Regions from separate parts of the Streptomyces sp. NPDC020681 genome, predicted to be linked through region 2. Evidence: riboswitches for the same ligand, from Rfam matches in the RefSeq annotation. Region 2 holds a riboswitch; each other region holds the start of a gene.
What was found. Region 2 has a riboswitch for cobalamin ahead of ACH4YL_RS09030 (ribonucleoside-diphosphate reductase subunit alpha). Riboswitches for the same ligand answer to the same signal wherever they lie in the genome.
Positions count from the first base shown of each region.

Region 1: another riboswitch for cobalamin. It lies ahead of ACH4YL_RS30660 (prenyltransferase/squalene oxidase repeat-containing protein); the one in region 2 lies ahead of ACH4YL_RS09030 (ribonucleoside-diphosphate reductase subunit alpha).
Region 3: another riboswitch for cobalamin. It lies ahead of metE (5-methyltetrahydropteroyltriglutamate--homocysteine S-methyltransferase); the one in region 2 lies ahead of ACH4YL_RS09030 (ribonucleoside-diphosphate reductase subunit alpha).

Region 1 is NZ_JBIRTX010000016.1:65,779-70,022, forward strand. Features, by position in the region: gene ACH4YL_RS30645 (MBL fold metallo-hydrolase) at 1-460, shown strand, start outside; gene ACH4YL_RS30650 (hypothetical protein) at 558-698, shown strand; gene ACH4YL_RS30655 (hypothetical protein) at 727-921, opposite strand; cobalamin riboswitch at 1,064-1,183, shown strand; gene ACH4YL_RS30660 (prenyltransferase/squalene oxidase repeat-containing protein) at 1,305-2,534, shown strand; gene ACH4YL_RS30665 (SCO2322 family protein) at 2,534-3,193, shown strand; gene ACH4YL_RS30670 (energy-coupling factor transporter transmembrane component T) at 3,190-4,244, shown strand, end outside.
Region 2 is NZ_JBIRTX010000003.1:421,242-425,485, forward strand. Features, by position in the region: gene ACH4YL_RS09020 (LytR/AlgR family response regulator transcription factor) at 1-645, opposite strand, end outside; gene ACH4YL_RS09025 (sensor histidine kinase) at 724-1,992, opposite strand; cobalamin riboswitch at 2,247-2,389, shown strand; gene ACH4YL_RS09030 (ribonucleoside-diphosphate reductase subunit alpha) at 2,533-4,244, shown strand, end outside.
Region 3 is NZ_JBIRTX010000001.1:402,240-406,483, reverse strand. Features, by position in the region: gene ACH4YL_RS01630 (DUF2993 domain-containing protein) at 1-678, shown strand, start outside; gene ACH4YL_RS01625 (ArsR/SmtB family transcription factor) at 765-1,517, opposite strand; cobalamin riboswitch at 1,594-1,829, shown strand; gene metE (5-methyltetrahydropteroyltriglutamate--homocysteine S-methyltransferase) at 1,953-4,244, shown strand, end outside.

The DNA.
Region 1 (4,244 bases), on a different contig from region 2:
GGACCATCCGGCGAAGCGCGCGGGCAACGGGCGGCTGTTCTCCGGCGATCACCTGCTGCCGGAGATCACTCCGCACATCGGGCTCTACGAGGACCCGGACGACGCCACCGTCACCGATCCACTGGGTGACTATCTGGATTCACTGGAGCGCATCGGGCGCCTCGCGCCCGCGGAGGTCCTCCCGGCTCATCAGTACGCCTTCCCCGACGCGGCCTCCCGGGTACGGGAGTTGCTCGCGCATCACGAGGAGCGGCTGACCGGACTGCTCGCGCTGCTCGTCGAGCCGCTCACGCCCTGGCAGGTCGCCGAGCGGATGGAGTGGAACCGGCCCTGGGAGCAGATCCCGTACGGATCGCGGAACATCGCGGTCTCGGAGGCGGAGGCGCATCTGCGCAGGCTGGTCAAGCTGGGGCATGGCGAGGTGCTCACCGGAGAGCCGACGCGGTACGTGGCGGTGTGAGGCCGACGGTCCGGACTCACCACTGCCGGCTCAAGCCTCGGCACACTCTTCACGCCGTGTCCGGCCCGGATCTCGTTCCGCCAGCGCGCTCACGCCGGTGACCACGAGCGCGATCACCACGCCACCCAGGACGGCCGTCGAGGGATCCGCCCAGTCGAGTACGACCGCGGACAGTGCGGCCGTCACGCTGTATCCCACGCCCGACACCGCGTACATCACGGAGTATCCGGCGGCGTGAGCGTGCTCGGGGAGCCGCTCCCGCAGACTCAGGCTGCGCGAGAGGCCACCTCGCCCAGCACGTACGCGGATGCCAGCGTCGCACCGAGCGTGTATCCGCCCGGACTCTCACGGCTGAAGAACACGAAGGCCAGCGGTGCCATGGCCACGGGAGCCTTGCTCGCGAGCGCGACTAGGGACCAGACCAACAGGTCCCTGGTCAGCAGGTCCCGGTAGCGCGGCACAACTCCGGGCTCCGTTCCACTCGTTGGCGTGTCCGTACAGCCTGCACGACGAGCACGACGCGGGCACGGGCCGGGAACCGTTTCCTTTACCCGACGCGGAGCCGGGATGCGGCCAAGGCGCGCCGGTGACCGGCCGGTAGAGTGTGCAAGTCGTCATCACGCCCGTACGGGGGGAAGCCGGTGCAAATCCGGCACTGACCCGCAACCGTGAACCGCCGCGACAGGCGGTGAGTCGGAATGCCCCGTACAGAACGTGACCGGCTCGCGCCGCCGGCAGCCCGCCGGTGGCCGGCACCGTCGAGGAATACGGGGCCGGAGCCCAGGTGCCTCAGCGTGCCCGTGCCCGGCTCCCGCAGGAATCCCGCAGGAGAGGCCCGCCCGCCATGACCACCGTTCGCCGTCGCCGCAGCGCCCTCGCGCTCGCCGCATCCGCCGTACTCTGCGTGGCCATCGCACCGGCCGCCGTGGCCGCGCCGACCCCGACGCCCACCGCCGTGCTGCCGTCCGGGCTGTACGGAACCGGCGACCCGACCTACGACGGTGTCTGGCGGCAGTCGCTGGCGCTGCTCGCGCAGGACACGGTCGGCGTCAAGCCCGCCGGCAAGGCCGTGGACTGGCTGACCGGTCAGCAGTGCGCCGGCGGCGCGTTCCCGTCGTACCGCGCGGATGCCACCAAGCCGTGCGACGCCAAGCTGCCTCTGGACTCGAACGCCACCGCCGCCGCGGTGCAGGCGCTCGCCGCGCTCGGCGGGCAGGACGCCACGGTCAAGAAGTCCGTCGACTGGCTGAAGTCCGTGCAGAACGCGGACGGCGGCTGGGGTTACAACCCGGGCGGGGCCAGCGACGCCAACTCCACGTCCATCGTGATCGGCGCGCTCGCCGCGTCGGGCGGGAAGCCGGCGGAGACGAAGTCCAAGGGCGGCAAGACGGCGTACGACGCGCTGCTGACCTTCGCGCAGCCGTGCGGTGGCAAGGACGCGGGCGCGTTCCTGTTCCAGCCGAAGATGGCGGGCGTCGTCGCCGACTCGACGGCGGCCGCGGTGCTCGGTGCGCACGGCAAGGGGCTGGTGGTGACCGCGGGCGCGACGGACGAGAAGGGCACGGCCTGCGAGAAGGCGACGACGATCGAGGCGGCGGCGCACAACGGCGCGGCGTACCTCGCGACGGCGCTCGCGAAGACCGGGCACCTCAACACGCCGCCGATGCCCGGCTCGACGGACCCGGCGGAGAAGCCGGACCACGGCAACACCGCGGACGCGGTCGTCGCGCTCACCGCGCAGGGCCTCGGCGACCAGGCGAAGAAGCCGCTGGAATGGCTCCAGCAGAACTCCGCGGCGTGGGCGAAGGAGTCGGGCCCGGCGGCGTACGCGCAGCTGATCCTCGCGGCGCACGCGGCGGGCGCGGACCCGAAGAGCTTCGGCGGTACGGACCTGGTGGCGGGTCTGAATGCGACGGGTCCGGCTCCGGAAGCGACGGAGCAGGCCGAGGCCGCGGATGAGAAGAAGGACGACTCGGGGTCCGGCGCGGGAGTCTGGTGGCTCGTCGGTGCCTTCTTCGCGGCCAGCGTCGGCGTGGGCATCCTCTTCAGCGGCCGCCGCAAGAACCAGCAGTGATGCGCACCCGACCGCGCTCGCCGGGCCTCGCGCCGGCCCTCGCTCTGGCCCTCGCGCTCGGCGCCGTACTGACGGTGCTGGGCGCGGGGCCGGCGCACGCCGCGGGGTACCGCTACTGGTCGTTCTGGATCGGCAGCGGGACGACCTGGGCGTACGCGACCGAGGGGCCGGCGACCGCGCGGCCCGCGGACGGTTCGGTGAACGGCTTCCGGTTCTCCGTGAGCGAGGACAGCGGGGATTCGGCGCGGCCGAGGAGGGCGCCGGACTTCGCGGCGATCTGCGGTGGTACGCCGCCGAAGCCGGGCGCGAAGCGGGTCGCGCTGGTCATCGACCCAGGCACCGCGGCGGACGCGCCGTCCGGCGAGACCCCGCCCGCGGCCCGGGTGGCGTGTGCGCAGGTACGCCCGGACGCGACGAGTGCGGAGGCTCTGGCGGCGGTGGCGAAGCCGCTGCGGTACAACAACCAGGCGCTGCTGTGCGCGATTTCGGGCTACCCGGAGGCCGGTTGCGGCGAGCAGGTGTCGGGCTCGCGCCCGGCGACGGACGAGCCGGACGACTCGGGCGGCGGCGGCCCGTCGCTGGGCATCGTCGCGGGCGCCGCGGCGGTCCTCGCGCTGGGTGCGGCGGCGGTCTGGCAGTCCCGCCGCCGCCGACGATGACCTCCGCGTTCCTGGCCCGCTTCCGCGCTCCCGAGGCCGGCCGCAGCAACGCCCTGCACGCCGGCGCCTGGTGGGTCTGGGCCCTTGGGCTGGCGACCGCCGCCTCGCGGACCACCAATCCGCTGCTCCTCGGGCTCCTCGTCGGCGTCGCCGGATACGTCGTCGCCGCCCGGCGGACCGACGCGCCCTGGGCCCGTTCCTACGGCGCGTTCGTCAAGCTCGGGCTCGTCGTCCTCGTCGTCCGAGTGCTGTTCTCCGTCGTCCTCGGGTCGCCGATTCCCGGCACGCACGTCCTCGTCACGCTGCCCGAAGTCCCGCTTCCCGACTGGGCCCGTGGCATCCGGATCGGCGGGCGGGTCTCCGCCGAGCAGATCGTGTTCGCGCTGTACGACGGGGCGAAGCTCGCCACCCTTCTCATCTGCGTCGGCGCCGCCAACGCCCTCGCCAATCCCGCCCGGCTCCTCAAGTCCCTTCCGGGCGCGCTGTACGAGGCCGGTGTCGCCGTCGTCGTCGCCATGACCTTCGCGCCGAACATGGTCGCCGACGTCGTACGCCTGCGCACCGCCCGCCGACTGCGCGGCAGGCCCACCGGCGGTGTCCGAGCGATCGTGCAGATCGGACTGCCGGTCCTGGAGGGCGCGCTGGAGCGGTCCGTCGCCGTTGCCGCGTCGATGGACGCGCGGGGGTACGGACGTACGGCACAGGTCCCGCCCGCCGTCCGCCGTACCACCGCGGCCCTCACGCTCGGCGGTCTCCTCGGCGTTTGCGCCGGTTCGTACGGGCTCCTCGCCGCGGAAGGTGCCGCGTACGGGCTGCCGCTCCTGGGCGCGGGGCTCGCCGCCGCGACCGCCGGGCTGTGGCTCGGTGGCCGTCGGCAGGTCCGCAGCCGCTACCGGCCGGACCGTTGGGGTGTGCGGTCCTGGCTGGTGGCCGGGTCCGGCGCGGCGGTCGCCGCGGTGCTGATCCGGGCGGGTATGTACGACCCGGAGGCGCTGCACCCCGGCGTCGTACCGCTCACCGCGCCGACGCTGCCGCTGTGGCCGGCGGCGGG
Region 2 (4,244 bases):
ATAGGTGCGATGGATACGGACGAATCCGGCGTCGCCCCAGCGCTCCTCCAAAGCGGCCAGGGATGTCCGCACCAGGTGGGTGGCCGAAGGGGTGTGCAGGCGCGCGTAGTCGCCGTGTGCCTCGGCGTAGATGACCTCACTTCGGTGGACGAAGCGCGTCACGCCCGCCAGCTCCACGCAGATGACCTCGTCAGGAAGGCCGGAAGCGGCCTGACCCGCTTCCTCGGGCGGGCTCGCGGCGGCCCGCTCCGCCGTGACTCCTGCGCCGTGCGACGCGGCGGCGACGCGGCGCACCGCCTCAGCCAGCCGCTCCGGATGCACCGGCTTGAGCACGTAGTCGGCGGCATGCAACGAGAATGCGTCCACCGCGTAGTCGTCGTGCGCAGTCACGAACACCACCGCCGGCGGGTGGGCGAAACGGGAGACCACGCGCGCTATGGCCACGCCGTCCAGGCCGGGCATGCCGATGTCGAGGAAGACGGCGTCGAGCGGTCGTCCCCCCTCCAGCGCCCGGTCGATGTCGAGCAGCGCCTGTGCGCCGTCGGTTGCGGTCCGGACCTCGCCCACGCGCGGGTCGCGGCGAAGCAAGTACGCCAACTCCTCCAGAGCCGGTACCTCGTCGTCCACCGCGAGAACGTGGAGCATATGGCCAGGCTAACGCTCCCCCAACACGCGGTGGAGCGTTCCTCCCGCCCGACACGCACCGGATGTGCACGATCACTGTCAGCCCTGACCGGGCCCGCTCTGGACGGCCTGCGGGTGAAACTTCGGCACCCGCACCCGCACCTTTGTCCCGGCACCGGGCGCGGTCTCCACGATCAACCCGTACGCGTCCCCATAGATCTGACGCAATCGCGCATCGATGTTGCGCAGCCCGATCCCCGGCTCACGCCGAGGCTCGGAACCGGGCGGCTCCGCCGCGGACTCCCGTGTCTCGCCCTTCAGTGTCGCGGCCAACTGCTCGGGATCCATCCCCGTGCCGTCGTCCTCCACGCTGATCCACGCCTCGCTGCCGACGTCCTCCGCCGTGATCACCAGGTGACCGGGGCCCGCACGGCGCTCCAGGCCGTGGCGGACCGCGTTCTCGACGAGGGGCTGCAGGCAGAGGAAGGGCACCACCACGGAGAGCACCTCGGGTGCCACGCGCAGTACGACCTGAAGGCGGCTGCCGAACCGAGCGCGCTCCAGCAGCAGGTAACGGTCGATGCACCGCAGCTCCTCGGCAAGGGAGGTGAAGTCACCGTGCTGGCGGAACGAGTACCGGGTGAACTCCGCGAACTCCACCAGCAGCTCCCTGGCCCGTTCCGGATCGGTTCGGACGAAGGAGGCGATGGCCGACAGCGAGTTGTAGATGAAGTGAGGCGAGATCTGGGCCCGCAGCGCGCGCACCTCCGCCTCCGCGACGGCCGCGCGCGAGCGGTCGAGCTCGGCCAGCTCCAGCTGGGTCGACACCCAGCGCGCGACTTCCGTGGTGGCTCGGACCAGTCCGGTGGAGGCATTGGTCGCGTACACCGCGAGCGCACCCTCCGGCCGGCCGGCCACGATCAGCGGCACGACCACGCCCTGCCGCAGCGGACAGTCGGCCCTGTTGCATGGTGGATCGCCAGGGCCGATGACCTCGGTGCGTCCGGCGGCGAGGGCCCGCCCGGCGTGCTCGGGCACGGCTGCCCTGTGGTCGTGCCCCGGCTCCGGCGCGGACCCGTCCCAGGCCAGCACGGTGCCGGAGGCGTCCGTCATGGCCAGCGCGGGTACATCGAGCAGCGCCCGCAGATGCCGCCCGGCCCGTCGCGCGCTGTCCGCGTTCAGCGTGGCCCGCAGCGGGGGTGCCGCGAGCGAGGCGGTGTGGAGTGTCTCGTACGTCGCCTGCTCCTGGGCCGTGCCGAGAAACTGCCGCTTGCCGACGGTGCGCAGCATCAGAAGCCCGGCAGCAATGAAGAACACCAGCGCTGCTGCCAGAAGTGCAGCGGCCGCACCGGTCGAAAACCACGGCATGCTCCGGACGCTACACCCGCATCACGCGTGATACGCGGCCGCGACCGGGGTGCGTGGCCCACCCATGACCGCATGGCCCATCCGAAGACCTCCTACGTTGCACCGAGCCGCAGTCCCTGCCCCGCCTTGTGACCGAAGTGCGGTCTCCCCGGCGCGCCGGCGGATCGCACGACTCCGCGAACTCAACCGAGTGACCTTCGATACGACTTGGGGCTCCGGCCCGCCACGACACAACATGTGGGGGGTGCGGCAACTCCCCGCCCCCACATGTATGCTCGTGCTCGCTGTCGCCGCAGGGGAATCCGGTGCGAATCCGGAACTGTCCCGCAACGGTGTGCTGTGGTGCGCTTTGTCGTACCCGCAAGTCCGGGCACCTGCCGACAGTGCGTCCGGCTCGACCGAACCGGACGCCGAGACGTCCGGGCCTCGCGGGTTGGGCCGGTGGACGCCGTACCGAGTGCTGCCCTGACATGGTCGCGCGCGCTCGAACGGCCCCGCCTCCTCCCCGCCGGCCCAGAGCCGAGCGAGGGAGAGCACCACGTGACCATCGCGCCAGCCGATCCGGCTTCAGGCATCTCCGAGCAGTTGGCGGACGGCCCCGGGACCGCGCTTCTGCGGACCCTGACCGACCTCACCGCCGATCTGCCGGACACCGACCCCGGACGGGTCGCCGCCGCCGCGCTGCGCGGCCGCCACGCCGGATCGGACGCGGCCGAACTCCGTGGACTCGCCACGGACGCCGCCGCGGGCCTGATCTCCGAGGACCCGGCCTACTCCCGGCTCGCCGCCCGGCTCCTGACCCGCACCATCGCCGACGAGGCCGCCGACCAGGGCGCGGTCGCCTTCTCCGCGTCGGTCGCGGTCGGGCACCGCGAGGGCCTGATCGCCGACCGTACGGCCGAGTTCGTGACGCTGCACTCCGCGCGCCTTGACGCGCTCATCGACCCGGACGCCGACGACCGCTTCGGCTACTTCGGGCTGCGCACGCTCTACAGCCGCTATCTGCTCCGGCATCCGATCACCCGTCAGGTGATCGAGACGCCGCAGCACTTCATGCTGCGCGTCGCCTGCGGCCTCGCGGAGGACGACAGCGTCCGCGCGCTGGACGAGGTCGCCGCGCTGTACGGCCTGATGAGCCGTCTCGACTATCTGCCGTCGTCCCCCACGCTCTTCAACTCCGGCACCCGCCACCCGCAGATGTCGTCCTGCTATCTGCTGGACTCGCCGAAGGACGAGCTCGACTCGATCTACGACCGGTACCACCAGGTCGCGCGGCTGTCGAAGCACGCGGGCGGCATCGGTCTCTCGTACTCCCGCATCCGCGCCCGCGGTTCGCTGATCCGCGGCACCAACGGGCACTCCAACGGCATCGTGCCGTTCCTGAAGACCCTCGACGCCTCGGTCGCCGCGGTGAACCAGGGCGGCCGCCGCAAGGGCGCGGCCGCCGTCTACCTGGAGACCTGGCACGCGGACATCGAGGAGTTCCTGGAGCTGCGGGACAACACCGGTGAGGACGCCCGGCGTACGCACAATCTGAATCTCGCGCACTGGATCCCGGACGAGTTCATGCGACGCGTCGAGGCCGACGCCGAGTGGTCGCTGTTCTCGCCGGCCGATGTGCCGGAGCTGGTGGACCTGTGGGGCGAGGAGTTCGAGGCCGCGTACCGCGCCGCCGAGGCCAAGGGTCTGGCGCGCAAGACGATGCCGGCGCGTGAGCTCTACGGCCGGATGATGCGGACGCTCGCGCAGACCGGCAACGGCTGGATGACCTTCAAGGACGCCTCCAACCGCACCGCCAACCAGACCGCCGAGCCCGGCCACACGGTCCACTCCTCGAACCTGTGCACCGAGATCCTGGAGGTCACGGACGACGGCGAGACGGCCGTCTGCAACCTCGGTTCGGTCAACCTGGGTTCGTTCGTGGACCGGGGAATCGGGGGCGACGGCATCGACTGGGAGCGTCTTGACGAGACCGTCCGTACCGCCGTCACCTTCCTTGACCGGGTCGTCGACATCAACTTCTACCCGACCGAGCAGGCCGGCCGTTCCAACGCCAAGTGGCGTCCGGTGGGCCTGGGCGCGATGGGTCTCCAGGACGTCTTCTTCAAGCTGAAGCTGCCCTTCGACTCGGCCGAGGCACGGGCGCTGTCGACGAAGCTCGCCGAGCGGATCATGCTGGCCGCGTACGAGGCGTCCGCCGGGCTCGCCGAGCGCAGCGGCCCGCTGCCGGCCTGGGAGAAGACCCGTGCCGC
Region 3 (4,244 bases), on a different contig from region 2:
CTGCTCTCCTTCGACGACCTCAACCGCGAACTGGGCGCATCGCAGCTGAAGTTCACCGGCAGCGGAGTCGACGGAGTCCGGATGAACGGCGAACTGGCCGTCGCCGGACAGGACGTGCGCGTACAGGCCCAAGCCCGCATCCGGCGCGACAACGGCAGCTCGCTGACCACCACCATCGACGGCATGCAGCTCGACATTCCCGGCGTGGCCGTCTACCGGCCCGGCAAGGACCCGGAGCACTCGGGCCTGCGGCTGCACCGTGAGACGGCCGAGCTGATCAGCCGCGAAGGAGCCCGCGCCAAGGCGCTGCTCTCGGTGCCGGCGATCGTCAAGCGGCTCGGAGTGTCCGAGGAGCAGGTGCGCAGGGCGCTGAAGAGCGAGGAGGAGCTGAACCGGCTCACCGGCGCACCGAAGTTCGCGGAGCGGCTGATGAAGGTCAACCTGGTCGACGTGGTGATCGAACATCCGCAGCTGCTCGAGAAGGTGGGCGTCGATCCCGCCCTGGTGAAGGGCCTGCTCGCGCTGAAGCCGCCGGAGCTGTCGGAGCGGCTCTCGCTCTCCTTCGAACTGCCGCGCTCGCTCCGCGAGTTGGAGCTGAGCGATGTCACGGTGGAGGAGCAGGGCATCAAGGCGCGCGTCGTCGGTTCCGGTCTGCGGCTGGGCAAGGCCGGTTCCTGACGCGCCGGCCGGACGGCTTCTCCGGTACGGGTGCGTTCATCGGGCGCTCGTACCGGAGTGCCTGTCCGCCACGATCCGCCGCCGCGTCAGGAGTACATCTGCGAACCGGGCGTGGTGAGCAGCTCGCCCGTCTCCAGCCAGGTCTTGAGGCCGGAGAGAATCATCGGCCAGCCGCCGTACAGCTCGTCGTTGGCGCCGTCGCGCAGCTGGTCGTGCGTGACGACCAGTCGGCAGGAGTCGCCGACCGGCTCGATGTCCCAGGTGACCCTGGTCGTGCCCTCGCTCTTCACCTCGTCGCTCCACAGCGCGACCATGCTCTGCACGAGTTTGCGCGGCGGATCGATCTCGAGGATCTCGCCCTCGCCGAGCAGGCCTTCGGCCTTCGGATGGCTCATCTCGAAGCGCCCGCCGGGCCTCCAGTCGGCCTTGATCCTCCCGCCGAAGTTGTACTTGCTGCGGATTTCGGGGTCGGTGATCGCCTCCCAGAGTCGCTCCGGTGTGGTGCGGATGTAAATCTCGAAGATCTTCTCCATCGGACTCTCCAGTCGGCTCTTGAGGCCACTGAGGCCAGCGGCCCACGGTTCCGCGTACTTGCTCACCCACCGGTCGTGGACGAGCCGGATGGGCACGGGGTTCAGGAAGTGGAGCTTCTCCCGGCCGCGGCGTCTGGTCACCACAAGGCCCGCCTCTTCGAGCTGCTTGAGGTGCTTCATCACGCCGAAGCGGGTGATGTCGAACCGCGCCTCGAGCGCGCTGAGCGTCTGCCCGTCCTCCCGGAAGAGCTCGTCGAGGAGGCTGCGTCGCGTCGGGTCCGCCAGTGCCTTGAACACTTCGTCCACGCTCACCAAAATAGGTGACCTTTTGGTCACCTGTCAATGGTCCGGCAAATCCGTGGGTCCCGGCCGGATCGGCGGTTAGGCTGACCTCGCAGCTGGTTCGCCCTGCCCTCCAGGCAGGCGCGTCGCAAGAGGGAATCCGGTGAGAGTCCGGAACTGCCCCGCAGCGGTGAGTGGGAACGACCGCCGTCTTACGCACTGGCCCCGGACCACGGGACTGGGAAGCGACGGCCAGTAGATGCCTTCGTACGAGGAATTCCTTCGTCGACGGCGCGCCCGCGAGTCCGAAGACCTGCCACTGCCCGTGCGCGAACGCGCGCGGAGATCTCGGTGACCTCGCGGGAGGGTCGGCGGTACGGGCAGACGCAGGCAGCTGCCCCTCCTTCGCGTTCCGCGGTGCTCCGAGGTCATGGACGAGTACTCGCGAAGGAGAGTTCCGTGACCACCAGCTCCACATCCCCAGGCTCCCGGGCCACCGTCCACGGCTACCCGCGCCAGGGCCCCGACCGCGAACTGAAGAAAGCGATCGAGGGCTACTGGAAGGGCCGCGTCGGCGCGCAGTCGCTGACGGAGACGGCCGCCGCCCTGCGCCGGGCCAACTGGCGGCAGCTCGCCGACGCCGGCATCCACGAAGTGCCGACCGGAGACTTCTCGTACTACGACCATGTGCTGGACACCAGCGTCATGGTCGGCGCTATTCCCGACCGTCACCGCGCGGCCGTCGAAGCCGACCCGCTCGACGGCTACTTCGCCATGGCCCGCGGCACCCAGGACGTCGCGCCGCTGGAAATGACCAAGTGGTTCGACACCAACTACCACTACCTCGTCCCCGAACTCGGCCCCGGCACCGAGTTCACCGCCGACTCCGCAAAGCAGGTCGCGGAGTTGAAGGAGGCGATCGCGCTCGGACACACCACCGCCCGGCCGGTCGTCGTCGGCCCCCTCACCTATCTGCTGCTCGCCAAGCCCGCGCCCGGCGTCCCCGCCGACTTCCAGCCGCTCACCCTGCTGGACCGGCTGCTTCCGGTGTACGAGAAGGTGCTCTCCGACCTGCGGGCGGCGGGTGCGCAGTGGGTGCAGCTCGACGAGCCGGCGCTCGTGCAGGACCAACCGCCTGCCGTGCTGAGCGCCGCCACCCGCGTCTACCGCCACCTCGGCTCCCGCGACGACCGCCCGAAGCTCCTCGTCGCCTCCTACTTCGACCGGCTCGGCGAGGCGCTGCCGGTACTCGCGAAGGCGCCGGTCGAGGGGCTGGCGCTCGACTTCACCGGGCCCGCCGCCGCCAACCTCCAGGACCTCGCCGCCGTCGGCGGTCTGCCGGGCAAGCGGCTCGTGGCCGGAGTCGTCGACGGCCGCAATGTGTGGATCAACGACCTCGGAAGGTCGACGGTCACCCTCGCCACCCTGCTCGGGCTCGCCGGCACGGTGGACGTGGCTCCCTCCTGCTCACTGCTCCATGTGCCGCTCGACGCCGCGGCGGAACGCGATGTCGACACCCAGGCCGCGCGCTGGCTCGCCTTCGCCCGGCAGAAGACCGCCGAGGTCGTCACGCTCGCCCGCGGACTGACCGAGGGCGCCGACGCCATCACCGCCCAACTCGCCGCCAACCGCGCCGATCTGCACTCCCGTGCCGCCTCTGCGCTGACCCACGACCCCGCTGTGCGCGCCCGCACGGCCGCCGTCACCGACGCGGACACCCGGCGCACCCTGCCGTACACCGAGCGCTCGGCGGCCCAGCGCTCGCGCCTGCGGCTGCCGCTGCTGCCGACGACCACGATCGGCTCGTTCCCGCAGACCGCCGAACTGCGCACCGCGCGCGCGGACCTGCGGGCCGGCCGCATCACCGCCGAGCAGTACGAGGAGCGCATCGGCGCCGAGATCCGCGAGGTGGTCGCCTTCCAGGAGAAGGCCGGCATCGATGTGCTCGTACACGGCGAGCCCGAGCGCAACGACATGGTGCAGTACTTCGCCGAGCAGCTGAGCGGCTGCCTCGCCACCCAGAACGGCTGGGTCCAGTCGTACGGCACCCGCTATGTCCGGCCGCCGATCCTGGCCGGCGACATCTCCCGGCCCGACCCGATGACCGTGCGCTGGACCCGGTACGCGCAGTCGCTGACCGACCGCCCGGTCAAGGGCATGCTCACCGGCCCTGTCACCATGCTCGCCTGGTCCTTCGTCCGCGACGACCAGCCGCTCGCCGAGACCGCCCGCCAGGTCGCGCTGGCGCTGCGCGACGAGGTGAACGACCTGGAGGCGGCCGGGACTTCGGTGATCCAGGTGGACGAGCCCGCGCTGCGCGAGACGCTGCCGCTGCGCAGCGCCGGACGGGCGGCGTACCTGGCCTGGGCGACGGAGGCGTTCCGGCTGGCCACCGGCGGAGTGCGGCCGGACACACAGATCCATACGCACATGTGCTACGCGGAGTTCGGCGACATCCTGGCCGCGATCGGCGACCTCGACGCCGATGTCATCAGCCTGGAGGCCGCCCGCTCCCATATGCAGGTCGCCGACGAACTCGCCGAGGCCGGCTATCCCCGCGAGGTGGGGCCCGGCGTCTATGACATCCACTCACCGCGGGTGCCCAGCGCCGAGGAGGCAACGGCCCTGCTGCGCAAGGGACTTGAGGCCATTCCGGCCGAACGGCTCTGGGTCAACCCGGACTGCGGCCTCAAAACCAGGGGCTGGCACGAGGTCCGTACCTCGCTGGAGCATCTGGTGGCCGCGGCCCGC